DNA from 3 places in the Kribbella sp. NPDC051586 genome. Region 1 is predicted to be linked to each of the others. Evidence: riboswitches for the same ligand, from Rfam matches in the RefSeq annotation. Region 1 holds a riboswitch; each other region holds the start of a gene.
What was found. A riboswitch is a leader RNA that binds a small molecule or an ion and turns the genes downstream of it on or off. The one in region 1 is predicted to bind ZMP and ZTP.
Positions count from the first base shown of each region.

Region 2: it holds a riboswitch for ZMP and ZTP, as region 1 does, so the genes downstream of both, ACIA58_RS39230 (5-aminoimidazole-4-carboxamide ribonucleotide transformylase) here and ACIA58_RS10435 (glycine hydroxymethyltransferase) in region 1, are expected to answer to the same signal.
Region 3: it holds a riboswitch for ZMP and ZTP, as region 1 does, so the genes downstream of both, ACIA58_RS23845 (bifunctional 5,10-methylenetetrahydrofolate dehydrogenase/5,10-methenyltetrahydrofolate cyclohydrolase) here and ACIA58_RS10435 (glycine hydroxymethyltransferase) in region 1, are expected to answer to the same signal.

Region 1 covers NZ_JBITDF010000002.1:4,615-7,842, forward strand. Annotated here, with positions in the region: gene ACIA58_RS10430 (acyl-CoA dehydrogenase family protein) at 1-1,540, shown strand, start outside; ZMP/ZTP riboswitch at 1,538-1,619, shown strand; gene ACIA58_RS10435 (glycine hydroxymethyltransferase) at 1,648-3,096, shown strand; gene ACIA58_RS10440 (DHA2 family efflux MFS transporter permease subunit) at 3,097-3,228, opposite strand, start outside.
Region 2 covers NZ_JBITDF010000006.1:250,227-253,454, forward strand. Annotated here, with positions in the region: gene ACIA58_RS39225 (S8 family serine peptidase) at 1-1,421, opposite strand, end outside; ZMP/ZTP riboswitch at 1,630-1,706, shown strand; gene ACIA58_RS39230 (5-aminoimidazole-4-carboxamide ribonucleotide transformylase) at 1,726-2,634, shown strand; gene ACIA58_RS39235 (AAA family ATPase) at 2,594-3,157, opposite strand; gene ACIA58_RS39240 (MMPL family transporter) at 3,216-3,228, opposite strand, start outside.
Region 3 covers NZ_JBITDF010000003.1:1,081,023-1,084,250, forward strand. Annotated here, with positions in the region: gene ACIA58_RS23835 (nitroreductase family deazaflavin-dependent oxidoreductase) at 1-152, shown strand, start outside; gene ACIA58_RS23840 (beta-N-acetylglucosaminidase domain-containing protein) at 185-1,933, shown strand; ZMP/ZTP riboswitch at 1,933-2,017, shown strand; gene ACIA58_RS23845 (bifunctional 5,10-methylenetetrahydrofolate dehydrogenase/5,10-methenyltetrahydrofolate cyclohydrolase) at 2,036-2,878, shown strand; gene ACIA58_RS23850 (phytanoyl-CoA dioxygenase family protein) at 2,895-3,228, opposite strand, start outside.

The DNA.
Region 1 (3,228 bases):
CGGTGACGCTCTGCGTCCGTACGCCGACCTCGCCGACGACCCGGGGCTAGTTCGGATCGGCGAGCTGGCGGGGTCCGAGGAGGCGCGCGCGCATGCCCTCCCGGCGAACCAGAACCCGCCGGTCCTGCGCACGCACGACCGCTACGGCAACCGGATCGACGAGGTCGAGTTCCACCCGTCGTGGCACTGGCTGATGCAGCAGGCGGTCGGTTTCGGGCTGCAGGCCGCGCCGTGGACGAGCGACCGACCGTCGCCGCATCTGACCAGGGCGGCGGGGTTCTACCTGTGGTCCCAGGTCGAGCCCGGGCACGGTTGCCCGATCTCGATGACGTACGCCGCGGTGCCGGCGCTGCGCGCGGACGAGCGGCTCGCGAAGGAGTGGGTGCCCGGGCTCGCGTCGACGGAGTACGACGTACGGCGGTTGCCCGTCGGCGCGAAGAGCGGCGTGCTCGCCGGGATGGGGATGACCGAGAAGCAGGGCGGCTCCGACGTACGGGCGAACCTGACCACCGCGACGCCGGTCGGCGACGGCGAATACCAGCTGAACGGGCACAAGTGGTTCTGCTCGGCGCCGCAGGTGGATGTGTTCCTGGTACTGGCGCAGGCGGCGGACGGGTTGAGCTGCTTCGTCGTACCGCGGGTGCTTGCCGACGGCAACCGGAACCCGTTCGCGCTGCAGCGGCTGAAGGACAAGCTCGGCAACCGGTCGAACGCGTCGTCGGAGGTCGAGTTCCACGGCACGATCGGGTACCGGCTGGGCGACGAGGGCGCCGGCGTCCGCACGATCATCGAGATGGTCGCCGCCACCCGGCTGGACTGCGTGCTCGGCTCGGCCGCCCTCCAACGCCGGGCGCTGGTCGAAGCCATCTGGCACACCCGGCACCGCTCAGCCTTCGGTGGGCAGCTGGCAGACAAACCGGCGATGCAGAATGTGCTGGCCGACCTGGCGATCGAGAGCGAAGCGGCCACAGCCCTCGCGATGCGCCTCGCGGCCGCGGTCGACTCCACCGACCCCAAGCAGGCGGCGTTCCGGCGGATTGCGCTGCCGTTGGCGAAGTTCTGGGTTTGTAAGCGGACGCCGTTCATGGTCGCGGAGGCGTTGGAGTGTCTTGGCGGGAACGGGTACGTCGAGGAGTCCGGGCTGCCGTTGCTCTACCGGGAGTCGCCGTTGAACTCGATCTGGGAAGGGTCGGGGAACGTCAACGCGCTCGACGTACTGCGGGCGCTGCGGCGGCCGGAGTCGCTCGACGCCTGGCTGACGGAGATGGCCGCTGTTCAAGGCGCGGACGGACGGCTCGACGCCGCCGTGAACGACGTACTGCAAGCGCTTGCTGACGCCGAGAACGCCGAAGCCGGCGCACGAAGGCTGGCCGCGCTGATGGCCCAATGCCTGCAGGCATCGTTGCTGATCCGGCAGTCGACGCCCGAGGTGGCGGACGCGTTCGTGGCCTCGCGGTTGGCGAAGGACTGGGGTGGCGTCTTCGGGACGCTGCCGCGGACGACACCGTTCGATCGGATCGTCGAACGCACGATAGGCTGACGCCGTCGCGACTGGCGCGCTGAGGTGGAGAACCACCGGGGAGCGAAAACCGTCGGCACCGTGCGCCTGGGTGCCCTCGACCCACTGCAACCGCAGGAGAGACAACGATGACTCAACCCTTCGACGCCGCCGCCGCGTCGGCCGCGTACAACAACGCGCTGCAGGTGATCGCCGCGGTCGAACCGACCATCGCCGGCGCGATCAGGTCCGAGCTGGCCGACCAGCGGTCCTCGCTCAAGCTGATCGCGAGCGAGAACTACGCCTCCCCCGCCACCTTGCTGACGATGGGCAACTGGCTCTCGGACAAGTACGCCGAGGGCACTATCGGGCACCGCTTCTACGCCGGCTGCCAGAACATCGACACCGTCGAGCAGACCGCGGCCGACCACGCCACGGCCCTGTTCGGCGCTCCGCACGCCTACGTCCAGCCGCACTCCGGCATCGACGCGAACCTGGTCGCCTTCTGGGCGATCCTGGCCCAGCGGATCGAGTCCCCGGCGCTGGCCGAGGCGGGCGCCAAGCACGTCAACGACCTGTCCGAGGACGACTGGACCAAGCTCCGCAAGGCGCTCGGCGACCAGAAGATGCTCGGCATGTCGCTGGACGCCGGCGGTCACCTGACGCACGGTTTCCGGCCGAACATCTCCGGCAAGATGTTCAACCAGCACTCGTACGGGACCGACCCGGAGACCGGGCTGCTCGACTACGACGAGGTCGCCCGCAAGGCCCGTGAGTTCAAGCCGCTGATCCTGATCGCCGGCTACTCGGCGTACCCGCGCAAGGTGAACTTCGCCACGATGCGCGAGATCGCCGACGAGGTCGGCGCGACGCTGATGGTCGACATGGCGCACTTCGCCGGCCTGGTCGCGGGCAAGGTCTTCACCGGCGACTTCGACCCGGTCCCGCACGCGCACGTCACCACCACCACGACGCACAAGTCGCTGCGTGGTCCACGTGGCGGCATGGTGCTCTGCCAGCCGGAGTACGCCGAGTCCGTCGACCGCGGCTGCCCGATGGTGCTGGGCGGTCCGCTCAGCCAGACGATGGCCGCCAAGGCGGTCGCGCTGGCCGAGGCGCGTCAGCCGTCGTTCCAGGAGTACGCGCAGGCGGTCGCGGACAACGCGGTCGTGCTGGCCGAGGGCCTGATGAAGCGCGGCGTGAAGCTCGTGACGGACGGCACCGAGAACCACCTCGTCCTGCTCGACGTGTCGTCGTACGGCATCACCGGCCGGCAGGCCGAGTCGGCGCTGCTCGACGCGGGCATCGTCACCAACCGGAACGCCGTACCCCGCGACCCGAACGGCGCCTGGTACACCTCCGGCGTCCGGATCGGTACGCCGGCGCTCACCACGCGCGGGTTCGGCGCCGACGAGTTCGACCGGGTCGCCGAGCTGATCGTGGACGTGCTGTCCGCGACCACCCCGACGACCACGTCCGCGGGCGCCCCGTCGAAGGCGAAGTACGTGCTGGCCGACGGTGTCGCGGACAAGACCCGCGCGGCCTCGGCCGAGATCCTCGACAAGCACCCGCTGTACCCGGGCCTCGAGCTCAGCTGATCACCGGCTGCCCGCTTCCAGCATCCTGGGAGCGGGCAGCCTTCTTTTAGGCATCAGGACGGCCGCGAGGATCGCCCCCGCCGCCGCGATGCCGGCCGAGACCCACATCGTGGTGTTCAGGCTCGTCATGAA
Region 2 (3,228 bases), on a different contig from region 1:
GTCACCAGCGACGCGGACCGGGACGTACCGAAGCCCATCGCGTACAGGTTGCCGTCGCGGGCACCGGCACGAGCGGCGAGGATGCCCGTGCCGGGCGCGGACAGCTCCGGCTTCTGCAGGAACGAGTGCGTCGGCCCCATGCTGGTGAAGCGGGCCCGGTTGCCCGCATCGTCGAGCGCACCGACGGTCAGAGCCGAGGCGGCCGTTCCCGGCGTCTCGATGGAGAAGGGCGAGGCGTAGATGTCCCCGTCGTCGCCGGCCGCCGTCACGAACAGCGCTCCGCTGCTCTGCGTCAGCCGGTCGAGCTCGTCGGCGAGCAGGTCGTCGCCCTGGATCGGCGCCCGCGCCCCCAGACCGATGTTCACCAGGTCCGCATGCTGGTCGACGGCCCATTCCATCGCGGCGATCAGCTCGGACACCGTGCCCTGGCCGGCCGCGTTCAGAACCTTGCCGGAGATCAGTTCGGCACCGGGTGCGATCCCCTTGCGGGCGCCGTCGGACCCGGCGCCGTTGCCGGCCACCAGGGACGCCAGCTGGGTACCTCGTCCGAGGTCGTCCTGCGGACCGTCGCCGGTGAAGTCCGCGGTCGCCGTCACCTTGCCCTCGAGCGCCGGCTGGCCGGTGTCGATCCCGGAGTCGAGGATCGCGACCTTGACGCCGTGACCATCGAGACCGCGCCGCCACGCGGTCGGCGCCTGCACCTGCTGCAGGTACCCGTCCAGCGGTGCCGCCGCCGTCGTGGAACCGCTGGACGGCGTCGTGGTCGCCGGCACCGGGGCCACCTTGGTGACAGGGTCCGCGTGCAAGGCGGCGTCGAGCCAGATCTTGGCCGGACCGGCGGCGTGGTCAGCGGTCAGGGCGTCCCCGAAGACCGCGGCACGAGACTTCTGGATCCGGCCGGCTGTCGCGTCGATGCCGGCCAGGGTGCGGGTCGCGGTGAATCCGCTGCTCGCCATCGCGCGGGCGCCGGAGTTCCGGACGATCACGGGCAGGTCCGCACGGTGCGCGTCGTCGTACCCCATCTCGACCAGGCCGGTCACGTCGAACAGGGCCGGGTCGAGTACGCCGGGAACCAGGCTCGCGACGTCGTGAGGGATGACGCTGACGCGGCCGTGGTCGTTGTGCACGGCGTACCCGACCGCGGGTCCGCCGTCGCGGTCCCGGACATCGACCTGCGGCCTGCCGTCAGGACCAGGCCGCAGTGTCACCTGTTCGCCGGTCAGCAACGTCACCGTGGCCGGGCTCCGCAGTACCGGGGCCTGGTCCTTGGTGGGCCCCGCGACCGGCGCGGCGGTCGCCGGCGTCAGGGCCGCCACCGCTGCGGGAGAGGCGGCGGCGGTGGCCGGCGGGGTCAGCCCGGACAGCGCCAGGGCGCCGCCGGCCAGCAGCGCCGGTATCGGTAAAGATCGTCGAAACCCCACCGGGTACACCATCCTTGCTGTAGGCACCGATCAGGTGCGGACATCTTGCTGTCGGCACCGATCCGGTGCACCTCGATCTGTGGTATCCGATCCCACCCGGCGCGGCCACCGAACCGCTGTGACAGGAGGTCGACATGACCGGAATCAGCCACCCCTGACCGACGCCGACGCAGTACGTAGCGGGGTGAGGGCGTGGCAGGACCTAAGCTGAGGGCTCCGCGACTGGCGAGGGTGGGTTACCACCGGGGAGCGAAGAACAAGGCGTCGTCCGCCTGGGCGCCTCCGACCGACCTCGGAGGTCCTCGTGCGTTATGGAATGAATCCACACCAAGCGGCGGTGATGGCGCCGGTCGATCGTGCGCCGTTCGCGGTGGTTTCGGGTGCGCCGTCGTACATCAATGTGCTGGATGCGGTGACCGGGTGGCAGCTCGTGCGGGAGGCGGCGCGGGCGTTCGGCGTACCGGCGGCCGCCTCGTACAAGCATGTTTCGCCCGCGGGTGCCGCGCTTGGTGCGACCGTTGCCGAGGCTTACGTCCGGGCTCGCGAGGCTGATCCGAAGTCGTCGTACGGCGATTTCGTGGCGGTGTCGCATCCGGTCGACACGGAGCTCGCGGACCGGTTGAAGCGGGTCGTGTCGGACGGGATCATCGCGCCCGGGTACGACGAGGGCGTGGTCGAGATCCTGGCCGCGAAGAAGCGCGGGACGTACCTCGTGCTCGAAGCGGACGCCGATTTCGAGCCGCCGGCCGAGGAGACCCGGGAGGTCTACGGACTGCGGCTGACGCAGGAGCGTGATGCGCTGCCGCTGACGCGCGACCTGCTGGACGAGGAGGTGCCGGACGACGCGGCCCGGGACCTCCTGCTGGGGTTGATCGTCGCCCGCTACACCCAGTCGAACACCGTCGTCATGGTGAAGGACGCGACGGCGATCGGCATCGGCGCCGGGCAGCAGTCCCGGGTGGACTGCACGCGGCTGGCCGGCGAGAAGGCGCGGCTGTGGTGGTCACGCCGGTCGGACGAGCCGTTGACCGGCGTCTCGATGGTGTCCGACGGTGCGCTGCCGTTCACCGACAACATCGAGGAGGCCCATCGCCACGGCGTCACCCACATCGCCGAACCAGGCGGATCGATCCGCTCCCCCGAGGTCGCCGCCGCCTGCGCGGACCTCGGGATCAGCTGGTCCGCGACGGGTGTACGCCTGTTCCGGCACTGAGCAGATAGTCGCCCGAGGCAACGGCTTTGCGGACCGCGGCCGCCGTGTCCGCGGGATCGAGCGACGACGTGTCGATCGCGTGGGGCTCGAGCTCGCCGAGGTCCGCGAACGCGCCGTGCAGCCCGGTGATCGCCTCGACCTCCTTCAACTCGCCGGCGGCCCGGGCCCGCGCGCGTTCGAGCGTTGTCGCGAGGTCGGGGCGCAGGACGACGTACGACATCGACCAGTCGGCGGCGGCGGCGCGGAACGGCGGCAGGAACCAGGGGCCGATGATGCCGTCCACCACCACGTCGTACCCGCCGCGCGCGTAGACGCCGACCGTCGCGACGATCGCGTCGACGACCACCTCGTTCTGCTCTTGCGCGCCAGGCAGGTACGGCGCGATGAAGCCGGTGCGGATCGCGCGGTAGAACTCGTCGGTCGTGATGTGCACGGTCGGCCGCGGCGCGTCGGTCGCGACCAGGCGGGCAACGGTGGTCTTGCCGGAGCCCGGCGGGCCGGTCAGCAGGAGGACGTTGGTCATGACGCCCGACGCTAACCAAACCCGCCGGCAAACTGCAGTCTTTTCTTTTCCGCCCGCGTCAGCCGGGCACG
Region 3 (3,228 bases), on a different contig from region 1:
CGTACAAGGTGGCCGTCGACGAGCTGACCGGCGACGAGCGCAACCGGATCTACGCCGAGCAGGCGCGGCGCTACCCGGGCTTCGCGGAGTACGAGGTCCGCACCGCCGGCATCCGCACGATCCCGGTCCTCAGGCTGACCCGGGCGTCTTGACGAGCGGGGCGGCGCGCTGAGTGGATAGGGCTGTGACCCCTGAAGCTCAGCAGACCAGCAGCCGCCCCGACGGATTCGACCTTGGTGACACGGTCGGCCTGGTGCACGGCCCGACCACCGATCCCGACGCCGAACGGGTCGTCCGCGACACGTTGGCCCGGGCCGGTGTCGGCACGATCGTCGACGGCGAGGCCGCTGTCACGGTCCACCTCGGCGGCACCGGCCTCGACGTCGAGCCGGCCGCCGGTCTGCCGGCCGAGGGGTACGTCGTTGCCGTCGGCGACCATCAGCTCGTGCTGGACGGCGTCGACGCTCGCGGCACGTACTACGCCGCGCTGACCCTGGATCAGCTTGTCCAGGGCAACCATGTCGACGGTGTCGAGATCCGCGACTGGCCGACACTGCCGTACCGAGGCTCGATCGAGGGCTTCTACGGGACCCCGTGGTCGCACGCGGACCGCCTGGACCATCTGGACTATCTCGGCGCGCACCGGATGAACACGTACCAGTACGCGCCCAAGGACGACGTCTACCACCGCGAGCAGTGGCGCGACCCGTACCCGGCCGACAAGCTGGCCGAGCTCGGCGAGCTGATCGAGCGGGCTCAGCGCAACAAGGTCGACTTCACGTTCGCGCTCTCGCCCGGGCTGTCGATCCGGTACACCTCGGACGACGACTACCAGGCCCTGATCGCGAAGTTCGAGGCGCTGTACGCGCTCGGCGTACGGGTCTTCAACGTGCCGCTCGACGACATCGAGTACGAGACCTGGCACTCCGACGAGGACGCCGCGAAGTACGGCACCGGTGGTGGCGCCGCGGGCGCGGCCCAGGCCGACCTGTGCAACCGGATCCAGCGGGAGTGGATCGCGAGCAAGGCTGACCTCGCGCCGCTGCAGATGGTCCCGACCGAGTACTACGACGTGCACGAGACGCCGTACAAGCAGGCGCTGCGGGAGCAGCTCGATCCGGCGGTGATCGTGCACTGGACCGGTACGGCGGTCGTCCCGGAGAAGATCACGAGCGCACAAGCTGCCGAGGCGAAGGCGGTGTTCGGGCACGACATCCTGATCTGGGACAACTACCCGGTGAACGACTACGCGCACGGGCGGATCCTGCTCGCGGCGTACACGGGTCGTGAGCCCGGGCTGGCCGAGCACGTCGTCGGCGTCATCTCGAACCCGATGAACCAGGCCGCGGCCAGCAAGCTCGCCCTGTACTCGTTCGCGGAGTTCGGCTGGAAGCCGGCGACCTACGACGCGGACGCGTCCTGGCATCGTGCGATCGCCGAGCGGGCCGGGGGAGATGCGGACACGATCGCGGCGCTGGAGGTGTTCGCGGACCTCACGACGTACGACGGGAAGCTGCACCTGACCAACGCGCCGGTGCTGGCCGCGAAGCTCGCGGCGTTCGGCGCGACGTGGGACGGTGGCGACCTGGCCGGAGCCATCGCCGAGCTCGAGCCGTACCTCGAGGCGATCGAGAACGCGTCGGCCCAGATCCGCAGCGGCGTCGTCGATCCGGCGTTCGAAGGCGAGGCCGACGCCTGGCTGGACGCGTCGTTCTACTGGGGTGGGGCGCTGCGTCAGGCGCTGCGCGTGCTCGAGGCGCAGGCGGAGGGCAACGCCTCGGCCGGCGCAACCGCCCGCGACGGGATCGAGCACCTGATCACGCAGGCCGAGGAGATCCGCGACGTCCGGCTCCCGCACAGCCAGGTCCCGATCCGGATCGGCGACGGTGTGGCCGACACGTTCGTCGCCGATGTGACCGGGTCGGTATCCTGAGGGCGGACCGCGACTGGCGCTGAGGTGGACCACCACCGGGGAACGGTCTGCCATCCGGCTACGCCGCGCGCCTGGGCACCTTCGACCATGAGGAGTGCGCAGATGAGCGCTGATTTGATGATCGGGACCGAGCTGGCCGCCGAGATGGTGGCCAAGGCGGCGGAGCGGGCCAAGGCCCTGCAGGAGCGGTACGGCGTCCAGCCGTGTCTGGCGACCGTGCTGGTCGGCGACGACCCGGCGTCGGCGACGTACGTGCGGATGAAGCAGAACCGGTCGAAGAAGGCCGGGATCGCGTCGCGGAGCGTCGTACTGCCGGCCGAGACGACCACCGACGAGCTGGTCGCGGAGATCCGGAAGCTGTCCGAGGACCCGGAGGTGCACGGGATCCTGCTGCAGCACCCGGTGCCGGCGCAGATCGACGAGCGGGCCGCGTTCGAGGCGATCGACCCGGGCAAGGACGTCGACGGCGTGACGATGCTGTCGTTCGCGGCGATGGCCTTCGGGGATCGCGGGTTCCGCTCGGCCACGCCCGGCGGGATCATGCGGCTGCTGGCGGCGTACGACGTACCGCTGGAGGGCGCGCACGCGGTGGTGATCGGCCGCAGCCCGATCCTCGGCAAGCCGGCCGGGATGTTGCTGCTGGCATCGAACGCGACGGTGACGTACGCGCACTCCCGGACCCGGGACCTGCCCGAGCTGGTGCGGACCGCGGACGTGGTGATCGCGGCGGTCGGCAAGGCGAACTTCGTCCGCGGCGACTGGCTGAAGCCGGGCGCGGTCGTGGTCGACGCCGGCTTCAACGAGGGCAACGTCGGCGACGTGCACTTCGAGGAGGCGGCTGAGGTCGCGCGCCTGATCACGCCGGTGCCGGGCGGGGTCGGGCCGATGACGATCGCGCTTCTGCTCGAGCAGACGGTCGACGCCGCCGAGGCCCGGCTGGGCTGACGGACGCCGCCGCCGGCTAACGGTCGCAGCCGCCGTCCTTGTCCGGGCGGGAGTGCGGCCGGGCGAGGTCGTCGATGCCCTTGTAGGCGTACGGATCGGTCCCGGCGACCATCACGATGTCGCGGTAGTCGTGCTTGCCGACGTGAACGCCGGCCGGCACGGTCTGCCACGGGAGCAGCGACTCCGCGCTCATGTAGTGGTTGGCGAGCGCCCGGCGGAGTCCGTGCCGGCCGGTGTTCGGCAGTGATCGGTGCAGCAGGTACCCGTTGAAGATCACCGCCGAGCCCGCCGGTACTTCGACCGGGACGGCGTCGTCGTCGCTGTACGGGAAGTCGAACGCCTCGCTGGTG